2 regions of the Ectobacillus soli genome follow, and region 2 is predicted to be linked to the other one. Evidence: riboswitches for the same ligand, from Rfam matches in the RefSeq annotation. Region 2 holds a riboswitch; the other holds the start of a gene.

Region 1 (8,245 bases), on a different contig from region 2:
GTGAAGCTTTGTATCATCTTCACCGACAAGAGAGCTCACAGCAAATCGTTACAGACATTCTACAATCCTTTGCAAACTCAAAAGCATCATCCTTATTCTTGGCATAGCAGTAGCAATTATATGTATCCATACTTCAGATTGAAAAAAGAAGATAGATAATGCTATCTTCTTTTTTCCATTTCCTATCTTATTCTTTTAGTTGCTATATCATAGACGATTCATTTTTTGTTTATATAACAGCATTTTCTCTCTTGCAAACTCCCTTGCATCCTTCTCGAAAGATCTTGCTTCATAGGGCAGATGACGTTCTGCCTGATATTGCATCTTGCCGCGCTTGTTTTGAAACTGCATATGATGATGGATTTCATGAAGTAGCGTTGCAAGCAACTGTTCATACGTGTCCCATGTAAAGATAAAAATTAGATCCTTGTTTGGATGATAGTACCCATTCATAGGAAATAGAAACTCTTCCTCTTCTTCACCAAGCGCCAAAAGAATGTCATTTGCATCACACGTATCACAAAAAATAATAGGAGCCTTATGGTATGGTTGCATGGACATAATATCTTCTTTTACCTGCTCAATTGGCCATGGAAACTCTTCATCGATGACATACCAGTTTTCAACTCTCACATATTCTTTGCGCAGCGAGAATTTCATCCTACCTCTCCCCTTCTTCTAACATTTTAGTAATTCCCAACATGTAAACAAAAAATCTGCTATACATATGCAGTTCATCACATATATCCCGTTAGAAAATGCAAGAAAATTTTTAAAATTACGTCTAAATCAAAAATAGTTGTATTAATTGGAAAAAAGATTTATTCTCGTGATGTAGTAAAAAAAGAACTTGGAGATGACAATTTTTATGGCACAATTAGGCGATGCCGACTTCGTTCCCGAGACTGCTTTGTTATCCGCACCTATCCTGAAAACAAGACACGCAGAGCTTATTATTCAACTAGCTGTCATTTTTATTGCATCTATTTTATATGCGATATCGATGAATATGTTTTTTATTCCTCACAAAATGATTAGTGGTGGCTTTGCGGGAATCGGAATGATTATCGGATACGTAGCGCATTACAATATTGGAACATTAATATTAATTTTAAACGTACCTTTATTCTTTTTAAGTTACAAATACTTAGGAAAAAAAATTACGTATTTAACCATTTATTTTATTGTGATATCAACTATTGCCATGGCAGTTATTCCTGTACAACAGCTTTCCCATGATATTTTACTCTCATCCATTTTTGGTGGTATTTTATGCGGAGCATCCACTGGTATCGTTTTCCGCTACGCTTCTTCTACAGGCGGCTTCGATGTGATTGGATTGATTTTGGCAAAAAACAAAGATGTATCCATAGGTGAGCTTATTTTTATATTCAACTGCTTCCTTCTAGTGGTTGCTGGATTTATTTTTGGATGGGATATTACACTATATACGTTAATTAGTAGATTTGTAGTAGGGAAAGTTACCGATACCATTCATACCAAGCATATTAAGCTTACTGTTATGATTGTAACGGAGCAGGGCATAGATGTGAAACAAGCATTACTTAATCAATGCATACGCGGCATTACGATGGTAGACGCTGTTGGAGCCTATACAGATCATGTTAAAAAAGTAATCTATACAGTTATAACTCGGTACGAATTAGGTGAGGTAAAACGCCTTGTCCGCCAAGTAGATCCTACTGCATTTATTAATATTACAGAAACGGTAGAAGTAGTGGGACGTTTTAAACGAGTATAAGGGAGATTTGTAAGGTAATTACTACTATCATAGTATAAACAGAGACGATTATCTAGAACATCTTAACAGAACAAGATGCTAGATAATCGTCTCTTTGTTTTATTCCTCATCTTACTTCTTATACTGAAGGGAATAAATATCACGTCTGCGGTCCTTTATCTGACGAACTGTACCAGATTGTCGTTGTCTCCGCAAAATTTCTAAATCTACATCTCCTATTACTACCATTTCAATGTTTGGATTGCATTCTCCTACGATACCGTCGCGTGCAAATTCAAAATCTGATGGGGAGAAAATGGCGGACTGTGCATATTGAATATCCATATTTTCAGCCTGCGGCAGGTTACCTACTGTCCCTGCAATAACCGTATATACTTGATTTTCGACGGCTCGTGCTTGGGAGCAATACCGAACACGTAAATACCCTTGGCGGTCTTCTGTGCAAAATGGTGTGAAAATAATTCGTGCCCCCTGATCAACTGCGATACGTGCAAGCTCCGGAAATTCGATATCATAACAAATTTGGATCGCAATTTTCCCACAATCCGTATCGAATACTTTTACCTCATCACCTTCACTAATGCCCCACCATTTTGTCTCATTAGGTGTTACATGTAACTTATATTGCTTTTCAATCGTTCCATTTCGGCGGAACAGATAGGCAATATTGTATATTTTCCCATCCTCTTCGACAAAATGAGAGCCACCAATAATATTAACATTATACTTTACAGCTAAATCTGTAAACAAACTGATATAACTCTCGGTATACTCTGTAATTCGTTGCACCGCTAAGCTAGGGGCTTTTTCATGCATAAATGACATCAACTGCGTCGTAAAGATTTCTGGAAATACGGCAAAATCAGAATCTGCATCAGATGCAACACCTGTGTAGTATTCCACTTGCGTTGCAAATTCATCAAAGGAATGAATTTGCTTCATCATATATTGGACCGCACAAATCCGCACGGGAAACGATGTTTTATAATAGCGCTTCGTATTCGGCTGATAATCTACGTTATTCCATTCCATTAATGTGGCGTATCGCTTCGATGCCTTATCATCGGGCAAGTATCCTGGGTTAATCCGCATTAACGTGAAGCCGTTTAATGCTTGAAACGATAAAACAGGATCGTATATTTTGTGCAGAATAACCTCATCAACATATTCTCTTGGAGATAATGTATCCGAATATTTATGATAATTGGGGATCCGTCCCCCAATAATTATGCTTTTTAAATTGAGGCGACGAGCTAAATCCTTACGTGCTTCATACAATCGATACCCGATTTTCATGCGACGATAGGCAGGATGTACCATAACCTCAATTCCATACATGTTATAGCCATCCGGATTATGATTCGTTATATATCCGTTATCTGTAATATCATCCCATGTGTGACGATCATCATATTCATCAAAGTTAATGAGCAGGCTAGAGCAAGAACCAATAATCTCTCCCTCAAACTCTGCACAGAATTGGCCTTCTTGGAAATGTTCCAAGTGACTCTCCAATTGTGCCCTTGTCCATGGCTCCATTCCAGGAAAGCAGGAAGCCTGCATGGCAATAATACTATCGATATCTCGATACTCAATATTTCGAATTAAAATTTTCTTCTCAAACTTTTTTAAATCTAATTGATCGGACATACTATGAACTCCTTTTTATTCCGTTCTCTTTCATAATTTCTCTATTATAAATACGGTTTACACTTAGTAGTATACCTCATTTTACCTATTATGATTTTATGAGACGAATCATATGACTACAATTTTAATTACAACCATGCGTTTATAATCAAAATACCACGAGCATAAAGTGAAACTTCTCACCGCGGGGTTCAAAAGCCTTCTTAATACGGGATAAAATTACTTTATATACCTTTATCCTATGTTGACTTTACTGACACGAGATGATAGGATAATAAAAACAAACTAAACCGATTGGAATTAAAAATACAACTGTATATATTATCAAGAGTGAACGAGAGATCTGGCTTGATGACTTCACAGCAACCTCCCCTAGGAAAGGTGCTTCTACCAGCAAAGCAGATGCTTTGGTTGATAAAATGGTACCACTCTTTTTGCAACCAAATGCAGGAAGGGTTTTTTATTTTACTAAAAAGGAGACATGTACATTGAAGAAATCCTATTCTATACTACCAGGAGCAGAACCGTTTTTCTTTAAAGGCAATGAAATTGGTATTTTAGTTTCACACGGATTTAATGGTACACCGCAAAGTATGCGATACGTTGGCGAAAGGCTTGCGGAAAGAGGATTTACGGTGTTAGGTGTTAGATTAGCAGGACACGGTACGCATTACGAAGATTTGGAGCGATGTTACTATGAGGACTGGATTCGAAGCCTTGAAGAAGGATATGAATTCCTTGCAAAACATTGTAAGTCTATTTATATCGTCGGACAATCCATGGGCGCCACTCTTGCCCTCACGCTTGCCCAATCCCATACATGTGCTGGCGTTATCAGTATTAATGCTGCATTCTCAGTTCCGTGCTATGAAGTCTATGATGCTACGAATTCGCCTAAATATATTGACGAATCAGCTCCCGATATGAAAGATTCCTCTGTGTATGAAATCGTCTATGATACCGTTCCCGTTTCATCCATTTTGCAGCTCCTTCGTCTCATTCCATTTGCGAAAGCAAGACTCTCCTCGGTTCATTGTCCCGTCTTGCTATTGCATTCAGAAGAAGATCATGTCGTACCAGCCCATTCTGCATATCAAGTCTATGATGCCATCGGCTCTTCACAAAAAAAATTCATACCTTTAACAAATTCATATCACGTTGCCTCCATGGATTTCGATAAAGATAAGATTGTAAACTACTGCACACAATTTATCGAAGGAAAATTAAGCCTTCCTACTTCCTACAAGGCATCCACTGTCTAAAAAACGAGCATCGGAATAATCCGATGCTCGTTTTTTTACATAAGACTAAGAAGAGAACCTTCATTGACCTTCTTCTTAGACGAATCTTTCCGATCTTTCCGATCTTTATCTTTTATTTCATCCATTTCCTCTTTAAGCCGTTTCATTTTCGCATCCAAATATTGAATCATTTCTGCGGTCTCTTTTAATTGGTCAGTCAAATGTTTCGGAACTGTTTGATCAAATTTGTAATAAATCTTATGCTCCAGGCTTGCCCAGAAATCCATCGCTACGGTTCGAATTTGAATTTCCACCTTCACATGCTCAGTTCGTGTGGAAAGAAACACTGGCACTTCCACAATAAGATGCAGACTCTGATAACCATTTGGCTTTGGATGCTTAATATAATCCTTTACACGTAACACTTTAATATCATCTTGACCCTGAACAATATCATAAATTTTATAAATATCGGAAACAAAGGAGCATGTGACACGAAAACCAGCGATATCATGAATATGCCCTTTCGCATTCTCCACTGTAATAGCAAGTCCTTTCCGTTCTAGCTTACTTACAATGCTTTCAGGGCTTTTAATTCTTGATTTAATATGTTCGATTGGATTGTGCTGATGTACAAATTGAAATTCTTCATTTAAAATCGTTAATTTCGTATCCATTTCATCTAACGCAAATTTATATACAAATAAGAAATTTGTCCATTCTGCAATTTGATCTTGAATGATGTGTTGCATAACAGGTATCACCTTTTCTCTTATTTTCTGATACTATTTTCACTGTATCAGAATACAGTGAACTTTGCATGAAATCTGTATGAATAGTTCATGACAAATTCATTGCAAAATCCGCTAATTTAACGTCACATTGTTGCTAGTATGTACGGATCATTCTTTCTCTTGCAGGATTTTAGTAATCGCATCCCTAACGAGTTGATGATCCCTTCTTAGGATAACCTAGAAACCGTAACCGTACGGCGCTCCCGACTACTTTGCATAGCTGCATGGATAATTGTAATCGTCTGTAAGCCGTCATCTGCCGTAACTGGATTCGATTTTCCAAAGCGTATATGCTCATAAATGCCCTGGTAATAGGCTGCATAATTGCCTTGCACCGTTGCGATTCGTTGCTCCGTCATCGTCCCGTCCTCTTCTGTTATCAGTCGCCCATACATATCCGGTTCATCTTTACCAAAATCTTTACCCAACGGGTTTTCTCCAGCTCTTAACTTACTTTCCTGTATATCGAGCCCATACTTTATATAACTTCCTTTACTACCATGTATGAGAAATTTTGGTCCTTGTCCCATTACAATGGATCCGGAATGAAGTACAACACGTAAGTTTTCGTAACCCATTATAATATGAAAATAATCATCGACCTCCCCGCCTTTTCGCTGGGCGAACACATCGGCCATCACAAACTGTGGCATCCCGAACAGATGCAAGGCTTGGTCAATTAAATGTGAGCCTAAATCATATAACATACCTGCTCCCTTACCTATTTTTTCCCTCCAGCGATCACGCACATGAGGACGAAAACGATCAAAATGTGCTTCGTACGTCGTAATTTCTCCTACTATACCCTTTTGTATTAATTTTTTTATCGTCAGAAAATCATTATCCCAACGTCTATTTTGATACACGCTGAGCATTACACCTTTCTTCTTTGCAAGTGAAATTAATTCAACTGCCTCACTTGGTTCAATAACCATTGGCTTTTCTACAATGACATGCTTTTCATGTAGAATACTTTCTTTTGCCATTTCATAATGCAGGCTATTCGGCGTCGTAATGACAACCAACTCAATTGAATCATCTTGCAAAATTTCATCGATTGTAGAAACAACCCTGACATTTCCCATATCACGGTGAACCCGCATAGCATCACTCGACATGATAGCTACTAGCTCAAATTCATCTAACACACGTAAAAACGGTGCATGAAAGGTTGCCCCTGAAAATCCATATCCGATTAGACCGACTTTAATTGCATTCATTTCATTTCCTCCTCCGTTCCATCTGCTATAATCAGTTTTACATCATATGTTTCTAGTTGTTCCTGTAATTCTACTGGCGGTGCTTCGTCCGTAATGACGACATGAATACTTTGTAAACTTTCTACTGTATGTAAAAATACCTTCTGAAATTTCGAATGATCTGTTACCTGCTTGAATCATCTCTTTTTTTCACATAGGCTTACTCTTTAGCATCCCCATAATCCGTTGTAATCTTTCTCGTTGCAGCATAGCAATCCTCCATCCCCTGTTTACGCTCAGCGTATCGATTTCCCTTACAAAATCCAAGTAAAAAACTTAAAATTTTATAAAATATAATTTTAAAATAGACTATAAAAATTTATTGTGAGATTATATCCCATAAATAGATAAATATTAACAAAAGTATAGGTATAATATAGATTAATACTTATTTTAAAATGGTCATTCCGCCTATTTCATTAGGCTTTGTAAAGTAATCTAGGCTATTTTCTTGCAATAGCCATCAAAAAGTCGGTACAGTAGAAAAAATCATACTAGGAGTGGATTTCATTGAAGGAATTAAAACGAATTGCATTTTTAGGGCTTGGAAATATGGGCGAACCGATGGCAAATATACTGCTTAAGGCAGGCTATTCGGTTACAATTATGCCTCATCGTCGCATGGAACCAGCGCAGCGCTTAGAAGCAGTAGGTGCTGCCATTGCCTCGTCGAAAGAAGAACTCGTAGAAAACGCAGACATGATGATTTCCATGCTTCCGAATCTTCCTGAAATACGAGAAATGCTACTTGGCGAATTTGGTATTGCAAGTATGGTAAAGAGTCCTACCATTCTATTAAATATGAGTACGGTATCCCATAGCGGCATTCGGACATTAGCGGATGAACTTCGTACATATGACATTCGTGTACTAGATGCACCGGTAAGCGGCGGACCTGCACGTGCAACCGATGGTACGTTAACGATTATGGCTGGCGGTGAAATGGATCTTTTTTCCGAATGTGAAGATGTGTTACATACACTTGGAAAATTTGTCTATTATACAGGTGCACTTGGAACGGGCCAGGTAGCGAAACTATGTAACAATATGATGTTTGCGGCTATTACTGCCATCACGTCCGAAGCGTTAACAGTAGGAGTAAAAGCAGGTGTAGATGCAGAAACACTTCGCAGCATTATTCTACAATCAACTGGCGGCAATTATGCCCTAGAAAACTGGCTACCAAAAACCGTCATGCAAAATCAATATGATCCGCAATTTGCTTTAAAGCTTATGTTCAAGGATCTCGGACTAGCTCGCGATTTAGGAAAAGAAGAAGGCGTTCCGCTTTTTATGGGCAATCTTGCGCATGAGCTCTATAGCCTATTTAATAATGAAGAATTCCGTGAAAAAGATTTATCAGTTATTAGTACGCTCTATCAAAATGCAGCTGGCATTAATATAGCAGATGGCAAACCTCGAGAAAAAACGGAAATAAAATAACAAGCAAGGCGTAACGCACCTATCAAAAAGAAAAATATGGTAAGCTACTAGTTGGATGATACATCTATAAATAAAATGCAAGGAGGAAGCATGATG
Region 2 (8,245 bases):
TTGTGCTCTTGCGATTTCTGCAGCTTCTTCAAATTTCCCTTCTGCTACTAATCGTTTAAAAGCACGTGATCCGATAACATTTGTTCTCTCTCCTACAAATAAGGGGCGCATCGTATCATCGTATTGCAATGGTTCTAATCCACTGACTGCGTGTCCAGTACGATGAAGCTTTGGACGCGGTTGCATCCCTTCTACTGCCTTTTTCAGTTCACGAATATGATCAGGTGTTGTACCACAGCACCCTCCGACAATATTTACCCAACCTTCTTGTGCAAAGGTTTTTACCTTCTTCGCTAGCGATTGAGGTGATTCATGATAATGACCATCTTCATCAGGCAATCCTGCATTCGGATAACAAGAGATAAAACTTTCCGATAATCCGTCTAAAGAACGGATCGATTCTCTCATAAATTCCGGTCCCGTTGCACAATTTAATCCTACTGATAATGGCTTTATATGCTCAATTGAAAGATAGAATGCCTCAATGGATTGTCCTGCAAGCGTCGTTCCCATCGGCTCGATGGTACCTGAAATCATAACAGGTACTTTTATATGAAGCTCTTGAAAAGACCGTTCGATCCCAATACAGGCTGCTTTTACATTCCGCATATCTTGGCTTGTTTCAACCAATAATACATCGACCCCTCCGCGCAATAGACCAAGTGATTGTCTTTCATAGGCCTCAATGAGCTGTTCAAACGTCACACCCCCTGTAACGCTAATTGCTTTCGTTGTAGGTCCCATTGCCCCAGCGACATACACATTCCTTCCGGATTGTTCTACCGCTTGCTTAGCAAGCTTTGCAGCACGTTCATTCAATTCAATATCATACTGTTCAAGTTTATAGTCATGCAAAACAATATTTGTCGCACCAAATGTATTCGTTTCAATAATATCTGCCCCAGCATCTATATAAGCTTTGTGAATGTTTAAAATAACATCGGGACGTGTTTTCACTAAATATTCATTACACCCTTCTAAATCTTCTCCGCCAAAATCTTCAGCAGTTAAGTCTGCTTGTTGAATCATTGTTCCCATTGCCCCGTCAAGGAGTAAAATTCGCTCCTCTAACGCTTCTTCAATTCGTTTCATGCAATTGCTCCCCTTCTCGTTGCTCTGTTTTTATATGTCGTACCAATGATTCAGACATTTCAAATTTTTGGAACGGCGTAATGATATACACGCCATTGAATAATTTTTTAGCCTCGTCAATAAGCTCCTTTGCAATTGCTAGCCCTTCCTCCATCGCTTGCTCAGGAGTTAGATGCCCATCCATCCGCTTTCTTACTTCTTCAGGCAATGTAATTCCTGGTACTTCATAGTGGAGAAAGTCAGCGTTACGTTTACTAACGAGAGGCATAATTCCGATAAAAATAGGGGTTGAAAAGTCTTTAACTGCCTCATATGTTTTCACTAACACTTCTCGATCAAAAATAGGTTGCGTTAAAAAATAATCTGCACCCGCCTCGATTTTCTTCTCCATTCTTCGAACTGCTGCATCGAAGTGACGAACATTAGGGTTAAAAGCAGCACCTATAGAAAATGATGTTGGAACACCAATAGATTTTCCTAATGGAGAGCGACCCGCGTTTAATTCCTTTATCATTCGAATTAACTCGAATGAGGAAACGTCAAATACAGATGTAGCACCCGGAAAATCACCTACTCTAGCTGGATCCCCAGTTAAAGCTAACACTTCGTGGATTCCTAAAGAAGATAACCCTAGTAAATGCGAATGTAATCCAATTAAATTATGATCACGGCATGTTAAATGGGCAAGAACAGGAATATCATATCGCCGCAAAAGCGCACCCATTGCCATATTTGAAATACGCGGACTTGCTAGGGAATTGTCAGCAAGTGTAATTGCATCTGCCCCCGCATGCTTTAATGCCTTTGCACCTTCAAAAAAGCGTTGCGTTACCAATTGCTTCGGCGGATCTAACTCTACAATGACTGTAGTTTCACGTTTCGCCTTTTCTGACAAACTAGAATCAGTTGCTGGAACTGGCTGCGTGACAATAATAGGCGTAGGTCGAACTTTAATCTGTTTCTCATATATTGGCAATTGTCCATCCAATGCATGTCTCATAGCACGAATATGCTCTGGAGTCGTACCACAGCACCCACCAAGAAGACGAACTCCTTGGTCAATAAACCCCTTTGCCATATGTTCAAAATAATCTGCCGTTCCTTCGTACACATACTTTCCATCATCATACTTTGGTAACCCAGCATTCGGATATGCCGATAAGAATCCTTCATTTGGCAAGGACACGGTTTCTAATGATTCAATCATGCGAAGAGGTCCCAGATGACAATTTAATCCTACAACATCAGCACCCCTTTGTTGCAATTCAAGTAATACTTGCTCAATATATCGACCACTTTGTGTAAGTCCTGCTTCATGTAACGCTACTTGCGCAACAATTGGAAGATCCGTAGCCTTACGTAATACTCCAAGTGCATGATAGAGCTCTACCTCATCATAAAATGTCTCCAGAAGAAGTCCATCTACCCCTTCCTCAAGTAATGTATTCGCTTGCTCCATGAGCATAAATTCTCGTTCAACCTCTGTCGTCATAACTGATCCAATATGTTTCATACCACCGATTGTACCCAGTACAACCGTATTCGAATCGGCTGCTTTTCGAGCATTCCGAACCGCTGCACGATTAATTTGCTTTACATTATTTTCTAATCCATACATACGAAGCTTTCCTTCATTTGCACCATACGTATGAGTTTGAATCACATCTGCTCCTGCTTCTACATAAAGCCTATGAATACCGCTAATTCGATCAGGCTCTGTTACATTTAACTCCTCAAAGCAGCTCTGCAAACCGTATGAATGGAGCATCGTGCCCATTGCTCCGTCCCCAATCAATATTCCTTGTCCAAGTCTTTCTTTCAAGTTGCCCATTTGCCACGCTCCTTATCGTCAAGCCAAACAACCCCCTCTTCCAACAAAAGAAGAGGGGGACATTTTTCCTCCTCTTATCACGCAAAACCATCGTTTTGCAGGTTGTAGCACCGTTTCAAACACCTGTTTGAAGGTTGCTGGGCTTCATAGGGCCTATCCCTCCACCACTCTCGATAAGAGTTTCACAATTACCAGATCGTAAATATACAATTTTCCATTAATTTAGCACGTGTCACGCTAAATCGTCAATATATTTTCAGAAAAAAATAATAATTTATAATTTTCGTACGTAACGGTTCTTACTATTTCTTTCGAATATTCAAAAAAATGTTTGCTTTTTTATCGATATTGATATACTTTATAGAAAGACTTTATACAATTCCATATATTCTTATCAAGAGAGGTAGAGGGACTGGCCCAGTGACACCTCAGCAACCATTAACCTTATGTTAACAAGGTGCTAATTCCAGCAGATTCATTTTGAATTTGACAGATAAGAAGAAGTGCTGTTACTAAAACCTTCTTCTTATAGAAGGTTTTTTATTTTATAGGAGGGATAGCTATGAAATTTGTAGAAACAAAGCTCGCTCAAATCGGAAATAGAAGTGAGGACGTGACAGGAACCGTCAATCCTCCCGTTTATTTTTCAACCGCCTATCGTCACGAAGGCATTGGACAGTCAAGTGGCTATGATTATATTCGCACAGGTAATCCTACCCGCAAAATAGTGGAAGAAGCAATTGCTGAATTAGAGGAAGGGGATCAAGGCTTTGCCTGTAGCTCAGGCATGGCTGCCATTACCCTGCTTCTTTCCCTATTTCAATCGGGAGATGAATTAATCGTTTCAGAAGACTTATATGGAGGAACTTTTCGCTTACTACGGGATTATGAGGCAAAGTGGAATATTCGATGTAGATACGTTAACACATTGCATCTCTCTGACCTAAAAAAAGCTCTTACGCCACAAACGAAAGCCATTTTTCTGGAAACTCCAACAAATCCACTTATGCACACTGCAGATATAGAGGCCATTGCTACTATCGCTCATATGCATAACCTGCTACTCATCGTTGATAATACGTTTTACACCCCTATTCTACAGCAGCCTCTTCGTCTTGGTGCTGATATTGTTGTTCATAGCGCTACCAAATATTTAGGTGGTCATAATGACGTGCTAAGCGGTCTTATCGTCGCAAAAGGAAAGACATTATGCGAATCCCTAGCCTATTATCACAATTCCTCAGGGGCAGTATTAAGTCCATTCGACTCATGGCTTCTTATGCGCGGTATGAAAACATTATCTCTTCGAATGAACAAACACGAAGAAAATGCGAAGCAATTAGTATCCTACTTACAAAAAACAAATGAAGTAACCGATGTATTGTATCCAGGACGCGGAGGTATGCTTTCATTCCGTTTAGCACGGGAAGAATGGATAAATCCATTCTTACAAGCAATATCCCTAATTACATTTGCTGAGAGTCTTGGAGGAGTGGAAAGTTTAATAACTTATCCTGCTACACAAACGCATGCTGATATTCCTGTTGAAATTCGAACACAACGAGGAATTTGTAACCGTCTATTACGTTTTTCAGTAGGAATTGAACATATCACTGATTTAATGACAGATCTAGAAAGAGCATTCGCTGCTCTTCACAAGGAGGTAGAAGCATGACCGAATCCTATTCCGTACAAACATTATTACTTCACAATAATCACAAAGTAGACCCCCATACAGGGGCAGTGAGTGTACCGATATACAATACAAGCACATTTCACCAAACTAGTGTCAATGAGTTTGGGAAATACGATTATAGTCGTTCTGGCAACCCTACTAGAGAAGCGTTAGAAGAAACCATTGCTGAGTTAGAAGAAGGGACAAGAGGCTTTGCATTTTCATCAGGAATGGCAGCCATCTCGACAAGCTTTTTATTACTATCAAAAGGAGATCATGTTGTCATTTCGGAGGATGTATATGGTGGAACGTATCGTATGATTACAGAAGTTTTATCTCGCTATGGTATCTTACATACATTCGTAGATATGACAGATATAGAAGCTGTTACCGATGCCATCTTACCAAACACAAAATTATTCTATGTTGAAACACCTTCTAATCCGCTGTTAAAGGTTACAGATATTCAAGCAATCTCCAGTTTAGCAAAGAAGAATGGCGCTCTTACATTCGTTGATAATACATTCTTGACTCCGTTATATCAGCAACCTCTTACTCTTGGTGCAGACGTAGTCCTGCACAGTGCTACAAAGTTTCTGTCGGGTCATAGCGATGTTACAGCAGGTTTAGCTGTTGTAAAGGATGAAAAGCTAGGAGAACGCCTTGCCTTTTTACAAAATGCTTTTGGTGCTATACTAGGCCCCCATGATAGTTGGCTTGTACTACGAGGTATGAAAACCTTACATGTCCGGCTTGAACAGTCTGCCTATTCTGCCCAAAAACTCGCTTCCTATTTACAGCATCATGAAAAAATTAAATGTGTGTATTATCCTGGCCTTAAAGAACATACCGGTTATGAGATTCAGCAAAAACAAGCAAAACATCCTGGTGCTGTGTTTTCATTTGAATTAAAAAATGAGTCTGCACTACAAACCTTTCTAGAACACATAACATTGCCTGTATTTGCAGTTAGTCTAGGAGCTGTGGAATCCATTCTCTCCTATCCGGCCACTATGTCACACGCCGCGATGAAGGAAGAGGAACGTCAAAAACGTGGTATAACTCGCTGTCTTTTACGACTCTCTGTAGGATTAGAAAACTACGAAGATCTACAACAAGATTTCACAAATGCTTTAGCCCATATTGACAAATTATAAACAAAAAAGGAGGGAAGACACGCTGTTCTTCTCTCCTCTCTTTATATAATATCCTCGCCTTAAACTACATTTCTGTTCTTCATCCTATTCACTACATAAAGAGACATAAATATGATACAATTAGGGAGTTGATTATTACAAAATTGTTACAAAAATCATGCGAATAACTCCATATCTTTACATTAACTTCAAATTTATGCTAAGTAGTAGCCTACACAAATATACAACAATCACTTAAGTTGATATTTCATTGTAATGACTAATTTCTATGAGGAATTTACACAGCTACATTTTTCTTACGATTTCTTTACTTTTTGACTAAATATTTGCAACATGTATACTATTTATCATAAAATTTTGTTATGTATATGTATGGTGCTATTAGTATATATGGAGGTGTTACCTTACATGATCGATTCATTCCAAGAAGAAACAGAGAAATTTGAGGGAAATGCAGAGATGTTAAAAGTCCTTGCTCACCCTGTTCGCCTTTGTATTGTGAAAGGATTGATTGACCGTGGTGCATGCAACGTATCTACAATGTATACACGTCTTAATATGCCTCAATCAACCATTTCACAGCATCTTGCAAAGCTAAAAAGTGCAAAAATCGTAACGAGTGAAAGAAAAGGGTTGGAAATATATTATAATGTAGAAAATAAAAAAGTAATCCAACTCGTAAACGTATTATTTTAACTAGGGGAAAAGGTAAGCAACATTCACTTTCAATGTTGCTTTCTCACTTTACTTACCCCGTACATACCCTGATAAGCTGAATGCTTTCCCACTACTCTCCCTTACTATAAATCGCCGCTAATTCCAGCTTGTAATAATCTACAAGTGCTGCTTTCATCTTATTTCTATAATGCCGTCAGCAAAATTGAAGATTATACCTAAAGCATAGACGAATCTAATAGTCCTTCTATTGAAAAATTTGACAATCCTTTTTGCTGTATACTAACATTAAAATAGTCACTCATACTACCTTGTAAGATTAAGGAACGGATTGCACGATTATGTTTCTGTTTCTCTGAAAAAGGATTTCGGTCATGATGATCAACTAATTTCTCTAAAATACCAGTTGATAGTAAAAAGCTAGTCTGTTTATGACGTAATACCGTCTCTAACCCAACAAGTTCACCTGCACGCTGCAATTCATCCCAATGTATATGAGAGGTTATGTCCATCTCACCAGGATGAAGCAATGGATTGCGTATCAGCTGATGTTTATAATAGCCACGTAAGCTACCTTCTCGGTGAACAGGATGCATCCACTCCTCATTCGTATACCCATAATCTACAGTAATACACACTCCACGCTGCATACATCTTGCTATTTGCTGCACGAAGCTACTCATCTGCAGCGGCACTTCAAATCGTTGTCCTATCTTTAATTGTAGATTACGCACGTGTAAGTATTGTAAAATAGCTTCGTTTTGTAAAGGGATTTGTTTCTCAACAAGTTCACCCTGTTCATTTAACGTTACAAGCACTTCCATTAAACCATGCACTGTATTTTCAATTACCTCTACGGGAAAGGCGTCAAATAACTCATTTGAAAAAATAATACCCGAAAATGTTGGAATCTGTTCGATTGAATGAAATTGCTCTACATTAGAAAATTGATGTAGCTTTTGTTGCTGCATATTACGATGAAAGGGGCTTGTTTCGACAATTTTATAACGTAACATCGAAAACGTAGTAGGAGATTGTTTCTCCCATTCTGTTAACACATCCAATGCAAAACGTCCTGTACCACCACCGATTTCACATATGGTAGGCGGTACCCAACCTTTATCTACAAGTTTTATAAAAAAAGAAGCAAATTGTTGTGCGTATAGGGAGGAAACATTACTGCTAGTAAAAAAGTCACCTTGTCTCCCTATTTTTTCTTGATTTTTCATATAATAGCCATTATCTGCATCATATAAAGCAAGTTGTATAAACGTACTATACGTAATAGCTCGATTAGAAGATGTTTCAATGGCCTTCTTTATAGCAGGATGCATATTCTCCACCTCAGCTTAAAAAGGGATTATTTTCTTTTTCAGCACCGATAGTCGTTACAGGCCCATGTCCGCACAATACCTTCGTGTCAGCAGGTAGCAAAAATAATTTTTCTTCAATAGCTGTAAGTAATTGGATCATATTTCCTTCTGGTAAATCTGTGCGCCCAATGCTCATCTGGAAAAGCGCATCTCCTGAACATACAAGGCCTGCTTCGCTCAAATAGTAAGAAACACTACCTGGTGTATGTCCTGGTGTTTCATAAACCTCAAAAGAGAAAGAACCAACTGTTAACGGGCCTTCCTTTTCAATAATACAATCAGCGGGCTGCACAATTATATCTTCACTCATCGTAAATTGCAGAGAACGGTTTAAAGATGGGTTAACTAACCAATCTTGTTCGTTCTTATGCACATAAACAGGAATAGTATAGACGCGACGAACTTCATCTACTGCTCCGATATGATCAAAGTGAGCATGTGT

What was found. Region 2 has a riboswitch for S-adenosylmethionine ahead of ACAN53_RS02065 (bifunctional homocysteine S-methyltransferase/methylenetetrahydrofolate reductase). Riboswitches for the same ligand answer to the same signal wherever they lie in the genome.
Region 1: another riboswitch for S-adenosylmethionine. It lies ahead of ACAN53_RS12325 (alpha/beta hydrolase); the one in region 2 lies ahead of ACAN53_RS02065 (bifunctional homocysteine S-methyltransferase/methylenetetrahydrofolate reductase).

The regions. Positions count from the first base shown of each region.
Region 1 covers NZ_JBGJZM010000002.1:89,097-97,341, forward strand. The annotation lists gene ACAN53_RS12305 (MGDG synthase family glycosyltransferase) at 1-107, shown strand, start outside; gene ACAN53_RS12310 (DUF3920 family protein) at 208-660, opposite strand; gene ACAN53_RS12315 (YitT family protein) at 869-1,762, shown strand; gene ACAN53_RS12320 (GNAT family N-acetyltransferase) at 1,874-3,412, opposite strand; SAM riboswitch class I at 3,731-3,833, shown strand; gene ACAN53_RS12325 (alpha/beta hydrolase) at 3,901-4,674, shown strand; gene ACAN53_RS12330 (GTP pyrophosphokinase) at 4,710-5,405, opposite strand; gene ACAN53_RS12335 (oxidoreductase) at 5,615-6,667, opposite strand; gene ACAN53_RS12340 (NAD(P)-dependent oxidoreductase) at 7,217-8,149, shown strand; gene ACAN53_RS12345 (peroxiredoxin family protein) at 8,243-8,245, shown strand, end outside.
Region 2 covers NZ_JBGJZM010000001.1:398,298-406,542, reverse strand. The annotation lists gene metH (methionine synthase) at 1-1,092, opposite strand, end outside; gene ACAN53_RS02065 (bifunctional homocysteine S-methyltransferase/methylenetetrahydrofolate reductase) at 1,079-2,923, opposite strand; SAM riboswitch class I at 2,995-3,103, opposite strand; SAM riboswitch class I at 3,312-3,423, shown strand; gene ACAN53_RS02060 (methionine biosynthesis PLP-dependent protein) at 3,486-4,598, shown strand; gene metC (cystathionine beta-lyase) at 4,595-5,755, shown strand; gene ACAN53_RS02050 (ArsR/SmtB family transcription factor) at 6,164-6,451, shown strand; gene ACAN53_RS02045 (class I SAM-dependent methyltransferase) at 6,649-7,764, opposite strand; gene ACAN53_RS02040 (MBL fold metallo-hydrolase) at 7,775-8,245, opposite strand, start outside.